Regions from separate parts of the Streptomyces malachitofuscus genome, predicted to be linked through region 1. Evidence: riboswitches for the same ligand, from Rfam matches in the RefSeq annotation. Region 1 holds a riboswitch; the other holds the start of a gene.

Region 1 (6,621 bases):
CGGACCACGAGATCGCCGACGAGCGTCACCCGATCGAGGCCTCCCCCGAGGTCAAGGCGAAGGTCATGGACGACTTCCGCCAGGGTGCCAAGGAGTCCGCGCTCGGCCGCCGCAAGCTGATCCGCAACACGATGTTCGGCGCGCTCGCCCTGTTCCCGCTCTCCGGCGTGGTGCTGCTGCGCGACCTCGGGCCGCTGCCCGGGACCAAGCTGCGCCACACCCTGTGGTCCAAGGGCAAGCTGCTCGTCAACATGAACACGAACGAGCCGCTGCGGCCGTCCGACCTCATCGTGGGCTCGCTGACCTTCGCCAAACCCGAGGGCCTGGAGGAGCACGACCACGGCTTCCAGACCGAGATCGCCAAGGCCGCGCTGATGCTGGTCCGCATCCAGCCGGACAACATCAAGGACAAGCGGTCGCTCGAGTGGTCCCACGAGGGCATCCTCGCCTACTCGAAGATCTGCACCCATGTCGGTTGCCCGATCTCCCTGTACGAGCAGCAGACGCATCACGCGCTGTGCCCCTGTCACCAGTCCACCTTCGACCTCGCCGACGGTGCCCGGGTCATCTTCGGTCCCGCCGGTCACGCCCTGCCGCAGCTGCGCATCGGCGTGAACGACGAGGGCTACCTCGAAGCGCTCGGCGACTTCGACGAGCCCGTCGGTCCTGCCTTCTGGGAGCGCGGATGAGTACCACAACGACCCCCGAGTCCCGCTCGCGCGGGAAGGCACCGGCCGGCGAAAAGGTCGCCGACTGGGCTGACGGCCGACTGGGGATCTACTCCCTGGCCAAGGCCAACATGCGCAAGATCTTCCCCGACCACTGGTCGTTCATGCTGGGTGAGGTCTGCCTCTACAGCTTCCTCATCATCATCCTCACGGGTGTGTACCTGACGCTGTTCTTCCACCCGTCGATGAACGAGGTGGAGTACCACGGCAGCTACGTGCCGCTGCAGGGCCAGCTGATGAGTGAGGCCTACAAGTCGACGCTGGACATCAGCTTCGACGTCCGTGGCGGTCTGCTGATCCGGCAGATCCACCACTGGGCCGCGCTGGTCTTCCTGGCCGGCATGTTCGTGCACATGATGCGTGTGTTCTTCACCGGCGCGTTCCGCAAGCCGCGTGAGATCAACTGGCTGTTCGGCTTCCTGCTGTTCGTCCTGGGCATGTTCACCGGCTTCACCGGCTACTCGCTCCCGGACGACCTGCTCTCCGGCACCGGTATCCGCTTCATGGAGGGCGCGATCCTGTCCGTGCCGATCGTCGGCACGTACATCTCGTTCTTCCTCTTCGGCGGCGAGTTCCCCGGCGACGACTTCGTGGCCAGGTTCTTCTCGATCCACGTCCTGCTGCTGCCGGGCATCATGCTCGGCCTCGTGGTGGCGCACCTGATCCTGGTCTTCTACCACAAGCACACGCAGTTCGCGGGCCCCGGCAAGACGAACAAGAACGTCGTCGGCATGCCGCTGCTCCCGGTGTACATGGCCAAGGCCGGAGGCTTCTTCTTCCTGGTCTTCGGTGTGCTCGCGGCCGTCTCGGCGATCGCCACGATCAACCCGATCTGGTCCATCGGCCCCTACCGGCCCGACATGGTGTCCACGGGCGCCCAGCCGGACTGGTACATGGGCTTCTCCGAGGGCCTGATCCGTGTCATGCCGGGCTGGGAGATCAACTTCTGGGGTCACACGCTCGTCCTGGGTGTGTTCATCCCGCTGCTGATCTTCCCGCTGGTCCTGGTCGCCATCGCCGTGTACCCGTTCATCGAGTCCTGGATCACCGGTGACAAGCGCGAGCACCATATCCTGGACCGCCCGCGCAACGCCCCGACGCGCACCGCCTTCGGCGTCGCCTGGATCACGCTGTACTTCGTGCTCCTCGTCGGTGGTGGCAACGACATCTGGGCCACCCACTTCCACCTGTCGATCAACGCCATCACCTGGTTCGTGCGGGTCGCGTTCTTCGTTGCTCCGGTCCTGGCGTTCATCGTCACCAAGCGGATCTGCCTCGGCCTCCAGCGCCGGGACAAGGACAAGGTGCTGCACGGCCGCGAGTCGGGCATCATCAAGCGCCTGCCGCACGGCGAGTTCATCGAGGTGCACGAGCCGCTCAGCCAGGAGCAGCTGCACACCCTCACCGCGCACGAGCAGTACAAGCCGCTCGAGCTCGGCCCGGAGGTCGACGAGAACGGCGTCCGGCGCAAGGTGAAGATGACCGAGAAGCTGCGCGCCAAGCTCAGCAAGGGGTACTACGGCGAGGAGTCGCAGATCCCGAAGCCGACCGTCGAGGAGTACAAGGAGATCACGAGCGGCCACGGCCACCACTGATCGCCTTCAGCGCCTCACCTCAGTCGCCACACGACGGCGAAGGGCCCCCGTCCGTTCTGCGGACGGGGGCCCTTCGCCGTCCCCGGAGCTGGATAGGGTGGAGCCCGGGACCCCTCCGGTCCCCAGGACCCACATCCACGACCATCAGGAGCGGCCATGAGCGCTGTGACCCCCGCTGGAGGCGACACCGCGGCGGGCCGCTCCTGGCCCGCCCTGCTGAACGGACTGCTGGACGGCCGGGACCTGTCCGCCGACGACACCGCCTGGGCGATGGACCTGATCATGCGCGGCGAGGCGACCGACGCGCAGATCGCCGGCTTCGCGGTCTCCCTGCGGGCCAAGGGCGAGACGGTCGAGGAGATCACCGGCTGTGTACGGGCGCTGTACGACCACGCCAATGTGATCGAGGTGCCGGGCGCGACGGTCGACATCGTCGGCACCGGCGGCGACGGCGCCAAGACGGTCAACATCTCCACGATGTCGTCGATCGTGGTGGCCGGCACCGGCGCCAAGGTCGTCAAGCACGGCAACCGGGCCGCGTCCTCGGCCTCCGGCGCCTCCGACGTCCTGGAGAAGCTCGGCGTCAACCTCGAACTGACCCCGCGACGGGTCGCCGAGGTCGCCGAGGAGGCCGGGATCACCTTCTGCTTCGCCGTGAAGTTCCACCCGGCGCTGCGCCACGTCGCCGCCGCCCGCGGTCAGCTGGGCATCCGCACGGTGTTCAACTTCCTCGGCCCGCTGGCCAATCCGGCGAAGGTCAAGGCCCAGGCGGTCGGGGTCGCCGACCCCCGGATGGCGCCCATCATGGCGGGAGTCTTCGCCGGACGCGGACACTCCTCGCTGGTGTTCCGCGGCGACGACGGCCTGGACGAGCTGACCACCACCGCCACCTCCAAGGTGTGGGTGGTCCGCGACGGCAAGGTCGCCGAGGAGACCTTCGACCCGCGCGACGTCGGGATCGACCTCGTGCCCGTCGAGGCCCTGCGCGGCGCCGACGCCTCCTACAACGCGGAGGTCGCCCGCCGCCTGCTGGACGGCGAACAGGGCCCGGTGCGGGACGCGGTGCTGCTGAACTCGGCGGCGGCGCTGGTCGCCCTGGAGCCGGGCCCGGGCACCCTGACCGAACAGCTCCGTGCCGGGATGGCGAAGGCGGCCGAGGCGATCGACTCGGGGGCCGCCAAGCGGGTCTTGGAGCGCTGGGTGGCCGTCAGCAACGCGTGAGCCGCCCCCACGGTGTGATGTCCCGCGATCCGGACACGGGTTGCGGGACATCGATCACCTCACGTATTTTCCTGACCAGGTCATGAGCGACAGCCATCAGGCCCCGGCCGGCTGTCCGGCAACCCTCCGTCCGTGGCGGGGTGCCCCGGGTGAGGACCAGGCCGTGAGCAGCAAGGCCCACGGCAAGCGCGGACCCCTCGAAACACCAGGGGTCCTGGTCGTCGAGGAGCCTTCCGTGAGCAAGCGAATGCGTTAGGGCTGCCGAGCCCCGCCTCCGCACACCCTCTTTCCCTCTTCTCCTGCGCGCTGGAGCGACGCCCGCTCGCGCGAGGATTCCGCCTGCCCCACGGGAGTTCCGCCATGTCCGTCTCCACCGTCGCCGCCGACCCGACCGTCCGTGCCCCGCTGCCCGTCCTGGGCCGGGACGTCACCGTCCCCCTCGTCACCGGCGGCGAAGTCACCTACGCCGCCCTCGACTACGCCGCCAGCGCGCCCGCCCTCCAGCGCGTGTGGGACGACGTGGCCGCCTACGCGCCGTACTACGGCAGCGTCCACCGGGGCGCCGGCTACCTCTCCCAGCTCTCCACCGACCTGTTCGAGAACGCCCGCAGGACCGTCGCCGAGTTCCTCGACTGCCGTACCGGGGACCAGGTGGTCTTCACCCGGTCCACCACCGACTCCCTGAACCTGCTCGCCTCGGCGCTCCCCGACGGCTGCGAGGTCTTCGTCTTCGAGACCGAGCACCACGCCTCCCTGCTGCCCTGGCGCGACGCCCGCGTCACCTACCTCGACGCCCCGGACGGCCCGCGCCGGGCCGTGGAGACCCTCGAGCGCGCCCTCGCCGGCCGGGACCCGCACGGCCCGGCCCTGGTCTGTGTCACCGGCGCCTCCAACGTCACCGGTGAGCTGTGGCCGGTACGGGAACTGGCCGCCGCCGCCCACGCGCACGGCGCGCGCATCGTGCTGGACGCCGCCCAGCTCGCCCCGCACCACCCGGTGAGCGTGAGCGGCCTCGACGTCGACTGGGTCGCCTTCTCCGGGCACAAGCTGTACGCGCCCTTCGGCTCGGGTGTGCTGGCCGGACGTGCCGACTGGCTGCGGGCGGCCGAGCCCTACCTCGCGGGCGGCGGCGCCAGCCGCACGGTCACCCGGCGCGCGGACGGGGGAGTGGACGTGGTGTGGCACGACAGCGCCGCCCGCCACGAGGCCGGCTCGCCCAACGTCATCGGCGCCTACGCCCTCGCCTCCGCGTGCCGGGCGCTCACCGAGGCCGGCTTCGAGGCGCTGGCCGTGCGCGAGGAGCGGCTGATCCGCACGGTGCGCGAAGGGCTCGCGGACGTTCCCGAGGTGCGGTTCCTGTCGCTGTTCGGGGACGACGCCCCGCGCGTCGGCGTGCTGTCCTTCGTCGTCGAGGGCTGGAACAGCTCGCACTTCGCCGCCGCGCTGTCCGCCGAGTACGGCATCGGCGTACGGGACGGGCTCTTCTGCGCGCACCCGCTGGTGCGGCGGCTGCTCGGCAGCGATCCGGGGGCGCAGGGCGAGTGCGGGGCGCCCGAGGCGGCGGCGCCGGGGGAGAAGTCGCTCAACGCGATCCGGGTCAGCTTCGGTGCGGGTACGCCGGACGAGCACGTGGAGCGTTTCGTGCGGGCGGTACGGGAACTGGTCCGGGACGGGGCGCGCTGGACCTACCACACGGTCGACGGCCGCTGCGTCCCCGACCCCTCTGCCTGAGAGTTTCCTCGCCCCCGCCGCCCCTTCCCGTCCCGACCTGGGGCTCCGCCCCAGACCCCGCTCCTCAAACGCCGGAGGGGCTGGATTGTGCCGGACGGGCTGAATACTTCAGCCCGTCCGGCGTTTGAGGACGAGGCCCGAAGGGCCGAAAGGGGGGTCTGGGGGCGCAGCCCCCAGGGTCGGGACGGGAAGGGGCGGCGGGGGCGGAAGAATCAGCCGCGGGCCGGCACGGGCAGACGGGCGCCCAGGACGATCATGCGCAGGGCGCGCTCCGTCGCGTCGGTGAGCAGCTCCGCGCCGCGGACCAACGCCTCCCCCAGCGCCATCGGCGCGGGCAGAATGCCATGACAGGCATCCACCCCCGGCACCTCCCCCGCCCCCTCACCCAACGTCCCCGCCAACGCCAGCACCGGCCGCCCCGACAGTTTGGCGCGCCGCGCCACCTCCGCCGGGACCTTGCCGCGCGGCGTCTGGTGGTCCAGCGCACCCTCCGCGGTGACGACCAGATCGGCACGCGCCAGCCGGGCGTCCAGGTCGAGATGGTCCAGCAGGACGTGGAAGCGCGGCAGGAGCGACGCACCCAGGGCGGCGAGTCCGGCACCCAGCCCGCCCGAGGCGCCCGTGCCCCGCCCGAGCCGCAGATCGACGCCGGTGACGGCGAGATCGCGGGTGAGGACCCGCGCCCAGTTCTCCAGCCCCGCCGACAGCTCCTCGACCTGTGCCGGCGTCGCCCCCTTCTGCGGACCGAACACCCGGGCCACGCCCCGCTCCCCGCACAGCACGTTGTAGGGGTTGCAGGCGACCAGGAACTCCACGTCCGCGATGCGGGGATCGAGACCGGTGGGATCGATCCGCGCCAACCGGGTCAACTCACCGCCTCCCGGGCCCAGTTCGAAGCCGTCCGCGTCCACCAGCCTGGCGCCGAGCGCCTGGAGCGCCCCCGCACCCCCGTCGGAGGTGCCCGAGTCACCGCAGCCGACCAGGATCCGCCGCACGCCCTGGTCGAGCGCGGCGCGGATCAGTTCCCCGACGCCGTACGTGGTGGTGGCGCCCGGGTCGCGCCGGGTGCGGGGGACGAGGGAGAGGCCGGCGACCGCCGCCATCTCCACGACCGCCGTGTCCCGGGAGCCGAGCAGCGCGAAGTGGGTGCCGACCGGTTCGCCGACCGGGCCGGTGGCGGCCAGCGCGACCAGCCGCCCGCCGGTCGCCGAGGCCAGCGCGGAGGCCGTGCCCTCACCGCCGTCCACCAGGGGGATCCGGTCGATCTCGGCGTCCGGAAGCACCCGGCGCACGCCCGCCGCGATGGCGTCGGCGGCGGCCCGGGCGGACAGTGACTCCTTGAAGCC
Region 2 (6,621 bases), on a different contig from region 1:
CGCCTGGCCCTGCTCACGGACCATGCCGATGTGCCACAGCTGCGGCACGATCGTGCCGCCCGCCGCGTGCACCGCCTCGGCGACCTTCGCCCAGCCCGCCAGCTGCTCCTCGCCGTGGAACCGCGGCACCCGATCGCTCTGCCCGGCGGACTCGTGCCCCACGTACGTCCCCTCGGTGACGATCAGCCCGACACCGGCGGCGGCACGGCGGGAGTAGTACGACACCACGTCCTCACCGGGCACACCGCCCGGCGAGAACATCCGGGTCATCGGAGCCATGACGATGCGGTTGGGAACGGTCAGGCCGTTGATGGTGGCGGGCCGGGAGAGAATCCCGGCGGCCCGGGCGGTGGTGTCCGAGGCGGTGACGGTCACGTGAAGGGCTCCTCGAGTCGATACCGGATGGTATGTGCGCATGCATTGAATCCGCTTCGACGTCAACCGGAGGGAACCCAGCGGCATTCCATCCACCCCGCACCACCCACCCGTGATCCCCGCCACACCCCCGAGCGGTCCGGGCGAACCGGCCCCGCACGCGCCGAGGGCGGCACCCCCTGTCGGAACAGGGGATGCCGCCCTCGGACACGCGACGGACGGATCCGATCCTCGGAAGGATCAGAAGTCCATGTCACCGCCCGGCATGCCGCCGCCGGCCGGGGCCGCGGCCTTCTCCGGCTTGTCGGCGATGACGGCCTCGGTGGTGAGGAACAGCGCGGCGATGGAGGCGGCGTTCTGCAGGGCGGAACGGGTCACCTTCGCCGGGTCGATGATGCCTTCCTTGACCAGGTCGACGTACTCGCCGCTCGCGGCGTTCAGGCCGTGACCCGGGGTCAGGTTGCGCACCTTCTCCACCACGACGCCGCCCTCGAGGCCGGCGTTCACGGCGATCTGCTTCAGCGGGGCCTCCAGCGCGAGCTTCACGGCCTGGGCGCCGGTCGCCTCGTCACCCTCGAGCTCCAGCTTCTCGAAGACCTGGGAGGCCTGCAGCAGGGCCACGCCACCACCGGCGACGATGCCCTCCTCGACGGCCGCCTTGGCGTTGCGCACGGCGTCCTCGATGCGGTGCTTGCGCTCCTTGAGCTCCACCTCGGTGGCGGCACCGGCCTTGATGACCGCGACACCGCCGGCGAGCTTCGCCAGGCGCTCCTGCAGCTTCTCGCGGTCGTAGTCCGAGTCGCTGTTCTCGATCTCGGCGCGGATCTGGTTCACGCGGCCCTGGACCTGGTCGGCCGAGCCGGCACCGTCGACGATGGTGGTCTCGTCCTTGGTGATGACGACCTTGCGGGCCTTGCCCAGCAGGTCGAGCGTGGCGTTCTCCAGCTTGAGGCCGACCTCCTCGGAGATGACCTCGCCGCCCGTGAGGATGGCGATGTCGCCGAGCATGGCCTTGCGGCGGTCGCCGAAGCCCGGGGCCTTGACGGCGACGGACTTGAAGGTGCCGCGGATCTTGTTGACGACCAGGGTCGACAGGGCCTCGCCCTCGACGTCCTCGGCGATGATCAGCAGCGGCTTGCCCGACTGCATGACCTTCTCCAGGAGCGGGAGCAGGTCCTTGACGTTGGAGATCTTGGAGTTCGCGATCAGGATGTACGGGTCGTCGAGGACGGCCTCCATACGCTCCATGTCGGTGGCGAAGTACGCCGAGATGTAGCCCTTGTCGAAGCGCATACCCTCGGTGAGCTCCAGCTCCAGACCGAAGGTCTGGGACTCCTCGACGGTGATGACGCCTTCCTTGCCGACCTTGTCCATGGCCTCGGCGATCAGCTCGCCGATCTGGGTGTCGGCGGCGGAGATGGAGGCCGTGGAGGCGATCTGCTCCTTGGTCTCGACATCCTTCGCCTGCTCCAGCAGGGCGGCGGAGACGGCCTCGACGGCCTTCTCGATACCGCGCTTCAGAGCCATCGGGTTGGCACCGGCGGCGACGTTGCGCAGGCCCTCCTTGACCAGGGCCTGGGCGAGAACGGTCGCGGTGGTCGTACCGTCACCGGCGACGTCGTCCGTCTTCTTGGCGACTTCCTTGACCAGCTCGGCGCCGATCTTCTCGTACGGGTCCTCGAGCTCGATCTCCTTGGCGATGGACACACCATCGTTGGTGATCGTGGGGGCGCCCCACTTCTTCTCGAGGACGACGTTGCGGCCCTTGGGGCCGAGCGTCACCTTGACGGCGTCCGCGAGCTGGTTCATGCCGCGCTCGAGGCCGCGCCGCGCCTCCTCGTCGAACGCGATGATCTTGGCCATGTGAAGTGGTCCCTCCAGGACTGGGGGTGATTCCTTCGGACCGCGCCCGCGCCCGCGACGGACGGCTCGCCGGCCCCGTGGTTCCTTGCCCCACACGGCCCGCGGGCCTCACCGACCCGGTCCTCGTTGTCACTCTCACCTTCAGAGTGCTAACGCCAATGATTAGCACTCGACCCATGCGAGTGCAAGCGCCCATGGGGTGTACACGGGGGCGCTCAGCCGCGCGCGAACACCGCCGTACGGCGGTGGCGGGCACGGCGAAGGGCCCGTACCCCAAGAGGTACGGGCCCTTCGTCGGCAGAAGATCCTTGCGGCAGGTAGCGCGTTCAGGCGCTGAGACGAACCATGTCGGCCTGCGGGCCCTTCTGACCCTGCGAGATCTCGAACTCGACCCGCTGGCCTTCTTCGAGGGTGCGGTAGCCGTCCATCTGGATCGCGCTGTAGTGGACGAAAACATCCGCACCACCGTCGACCGCGATGAAGCCGTACCCCTTCTCCGCGTTGAACCACTTGACGGTGCCCTGAGCCATGCCTAACTCCCCTATTACTGGCCCTTGCACAGATCCACACTTCGCGGATCCGGGTCAGACCTCACCCCCCAACGGTTGGGGGCGTGCGCCGGAACGCGTCGACCGCGGCTGAATGTATCTGTCCAACTGCCGTCTGCAACAGGTCAATCGGACGAGAAATCTGGACGACACCGGTCCGGAATGTGGCGAGAATTCGCCTGAATTCAGGTCAAGTCGGGCCGGGCAAACGTCACAAATGCCGCGAGAAGGGCCCACACTTTGGCTACATCCAGTCGGGCGGGCGGCAGAAATTCACGGTGCTCGATCAGTGGATCAGGAGCGCGTTCCCCAACCCTACCGCGCTCAATCCCATGGAATTGCCCCCTCCGCATCTCTCACGGAGGGGGCAAAGTCCTCTACGCTCGGTCACCGCCATTACCGAAGGTAATGATCAGCCGCCGGCCACCGCCGGAATGATCGACACACCGGCCCCGTCCGGGGTGGCCGTGTCGAGCCCCTGCTCGAACCGCACGTCGTCGTCGTTGACGTACACGTTGACGAACCGACGCAGCTTGCCCTGATCGTCCAGGACCCGGGCGGCGATGCCCGTGTGGTTCTTCTCCAGGTCCGAGATGACCTCGGCGAGGGTGGTCCCCTCGGCGTTCACCTCGGCCTTGCCGCCGGTGTAGGTGCGCAGGATGGTAGGGATGCGAACAGTAACGCTCACTGTGAAACCTCCGGTCAGGTGACGTACCCAGGGGCGCGGGGAACTGCGCGATCCGTCACGACAGCCCCGCGGAAGAACAACTCAGACAAGACCGGCTTCACGGAACGACTCCAGGCTCGGACGGATCGTCGCCGTCAGCCCTGTGCCGGCCACCGCGTCCAGCGTCTTCAGACCATCACCCGTGTTGAGCACGACCGTGGTCAGGGACGGGTCGAGCACACCGCTCTCGAGAAGCTTCTTCGTCACGCCGACCGTGACACCCCCCGCGGTCTCCGCGAAGATCCCCTCCGTCCGCGCGAGCAACGTGATCGCCTCGACGATCTGCTCGTCCGTGACGTCCTCCACCGCACCGCCCGTGCGACGGGCGATGTCCAGGACGTACGGACCGTCCGCCGGGTTCCCGATCGCCAGCGACTTGGCGATCGTGTCCGGCTTCTGCGGACGGACGACGTCGTGCCCGGCCTTGTACGCCGTGGAGACCGGCGAGCACCCCTCCGCCTGCGCACCGAAGATCTTGTACGGCTTGTCCTCGACGAGCCCGAGCTTGATCAGCTCCTGCAGCCCCTTGTCGATCTTCGTGAGCTGCGAGCCGGAGGCGATCGGGACCACGATCTGGTCGGGCAGCCGCCATCCCAGCTGCTCGCAGATCTCGTAGGCGAGGGTCTTGGAGCCCTCCGCGTAGTACGGCCGCAGGTTGACGTTGACGAAGCCCCAGCCCTCGCCGGCCGGGTCGCCGATCAGCTCGGAGCAGAAGCGGTTCACGTCGTCGTAGTTGCCCTCGATGCCGACGAGCTCCCCGCCGTAGACGGCGGCCATGACGACCTTGCCCTGCTCCAGGTCGTGCGGGATGAACACGCAGGAGCGGAAGCCCGCGCGGGCGGCGGCGGCACCGACCGCGCCGGCGAGGTTGCCGGTCGAGGAGCAGGACAGCGTGGTGAAACCGAAGGCGCGGGCGGCCTCGATGGCCTGGGCCACGACGCGGTCCTTGAAGGAGTGCGTCGGGTTGCCGGAGTCGTCCTTGATGTACAGGCCGCCGGTGACGCCCAGCTCGCGGGCGAGGTTGCCGGCCTGGACGAGCTTGGTCCAGCCGGGGTTCAGGTTCGGCTTGGTCGCGACGTCCGCCGGGACGGGCAGCAGGGGCGCGTAACGCCAGATGTTCGCGGGTCCCGCTTCGATCCGCTTGCGGAGCTCCTCGGTGTCGTGGGCCGAGAAGTCGTAGGCGATCTCCAGCGGGCCGAAACACTCCTCGCAGGCGAAGACCGGGCCGAGGGGCACGCGGTGACCGCATTCGCGGCAGGACAGCGCGGCGGCGGAGCCCAGGTCGACGGAGTTCGCGGCGGCGGAGTCGGTGGAGCTTGCAACAGTCTGCACAGCCATGTGAGGCGAGGCCCTTTCTCCTCATCTTCCTCACGACGCATCTCGCCGTGAGACGGATTTGGCACCTTCCCTAGCCGGGAGCCTCGCCACGTCCCTGTGACAAGAACCGACTGGAGGGTTGCCGGGGCTTCATCGGGCCGTTTCCCTCTGCCCCTCTGGATGAGCGGTGTTCAGTTGTCCGCGCGACGACCCCGGCATGCGATGGTCATCGGCGTTGTTCAAGACTGTAACCGAAGGCCTGGATGGTGGAGACAGTCCGTCCGAACCGCGAGATGGATCACAGGCCAGTGAGGAGCCGGGGACCGTGCTGGAAGAAGTCGAGCGCTGGCTGACCGAGCGTTCCTGGTCCGTGGCCGACCGACCGCTCCACCGGCTCCTGGCGGCGAAACGCGCGACGGGGCAGACGGTGAGCGTGGTGCTGCCCGCGCTGAACGAGGAGGCGACGGTCGGCGAGATCGTCTCGCGGATCCGGCGCGACCTGGTGCTCCGGGCCCCGCTGGTCGACGAGGTCGTGGTGGTCGACTCGGGCTCGACCGACCGCACGGCCGAGGAGGCGGCGGCCGCGGGCGCGACGGTGGTGCACCGGGACGCGATCCTGCCCCGGGTGCCGGCGGTCCCCGGCAAGGGCGAGGTGCTGTGGCGGTCGCTGCTGGTCACCCGGGGCGACATCGTGTGCTTCGTCGACGCGGACCTCAGGGAGTTCTCCTCCGACTTCGTCTCCGGCATCGTCGGCCCGCTCCTCACCGAACCCGGCGTGCAGCTGGTCAAGGCCATGTACGACCGTCCGCTCACGGTGTCCGGCGGGCCCGCCTCCGGCACGGTCGCGGCCGGTCAGGGCGGCCGGGTCACCGAGCTGGTGGCCCGCCCGCTGCTGAACATGCACTGGCCCCGGCTGGCCGGCTTCGTCCAGCCGCTGGGCGGCGAGTACGCGGCCCGCCGCACCCTGCTCGAACAGCTCCCGTTCCCGGTCGGCTACGGCGTCGAGCTCGGCATGCTGGTCGACGCCCTGCACCTGGTGGGCCTGGACGCGCTGGCCCAGGTCGACGTCGGGGTGCGCAAGCACCGGCACCAGGACGGCCAGGCCCTCGGCCGCATGGCCGCCGCGATCTACCGCACCGCGCAGCTGCGCCTGGCCCGCGGTCACATGATCCGGCCGTCCCTGACCCAGTTCGAGCGCACGGGCGCCACCTTCGAAGCCCGGACGTACTCCGTCGACACGGAGGAGCGGCCGCCGATGGCCGAGATCGCGGAGTACCAGGCCCGCAGGGTGGCCTGACCCTCCGGCCGCCCCTGCCCCGGGATCAGCCGGCCACGCCGTCCGACCAGCGCCAGATGCCGCCGGAGTCCAGCGCGCAGGTCAGGTACTCGCCGCCCCGGCCGTGCGTGCTCAGTCCCCGGTGCTTCTTGGCGCAGAACTGGCCGTCGGCGTAGCAGTTGCCGGCCGGGCTGGTGAGCTCGCAGGTGCCCGTACCGCCGCCCCCGGTGCCCCCGCTTCCGCCCGCCTCCTGCGTCGGCGCCGGTTCGGGGGTCGGGGTGGGCTTCGGGGTGTGCAGCAGGCGGCCGTCGCAGTCGCGGCCGTCGCGCGGGACGGTGAACGTCACGCCGTCGGACCCGTCGGTCTGCTCGCAGACCTTCTCGCCGCTGCCCCAGGAGGAGGCCCGCTTGCCGGTGCCCTCCAGGCGGACGGTGTGGTCGAGGCCGGCCTTCTCGGCCGCGCGGATGGCCGTCCCGACGCGGTCGCCGGTGTGGTCCGACAACGTGACGGGGGTC

Evidence for each region. Region 1 has a riboswitch for S-adenosylmethionine ahead of ACZ44S_RS27255 (aminotransferase class V-fold PLP-dependent enzyme). Riboswitches for the same ligand answer to the same signal wherever they lie in the genome.
Region 2: linked by a shared signal. The riboswitch ahead of thrC (threonine synthase) and the one ahead of ACZ44S_RS27255 (aminotransferase class V-fold PLP-dependent enzyme) in region 1 are both predicted to bind S-adenosylmethionine.

What each region holds. Positions count from the first base shown of each region.
Region 1 covers NZ_JBVIGA010000020.1:156,056-162,676, reverse strand. Annotated here, with positions in the region: gene qcrA (cytochrome bc1 complex Rieske iron-sulfur subunit) at 1-689, shown strand, start outside; gene qcrB (cytochrome bc1 complex cytochrome b subunit) at 686-2,323, shown strand; gene trpD (anthranilate phosphoribosyltransferase) at 2,480-3,544, shown strand; SAM riboswitch class IV at 3,623-3,739, shown strand; gene ACZ44S_RS27255 (aminotransferase class V-fold PLP-dependent enzyme) at 3,905-5,275, shown strand; gene ACZ44S_RS27250 (glycerate kinase) at 5,488-6,621, opposite strand, start outside.
Region 2 covers NZ_JBVIGA010000005.1:247,764-254,384, forward strand. Annotated here, with positions in the region: gene ACZ44S_RS09515 (NADH:flavin oxidoreductase) at 1-375, opposite strand, end outside; gene groL (chaperonin GroEL) at 616-2,238, opposite strand; gene ACZ44S_RS09525 (cold-shock protein) at 2,565-2,768, opposite strand; gene ACZ44S_RS09530 (MoaD/ThiS family protein) at 3,199-3,474, opposite strand; gene thrC (threonine synthase) at 3,556-4,851, opposite strand; SAM riboswitch class I at 4,870-5,017, opposite strand; gene ACZ44S_RS09540 (glucosyl-3-phosphoglycerate synthase) at 5,156-6,127, shown strand; gene ACZ44S_RS09545 (hypothetical protein) at 6,153-6,621, opposite strand, start outside.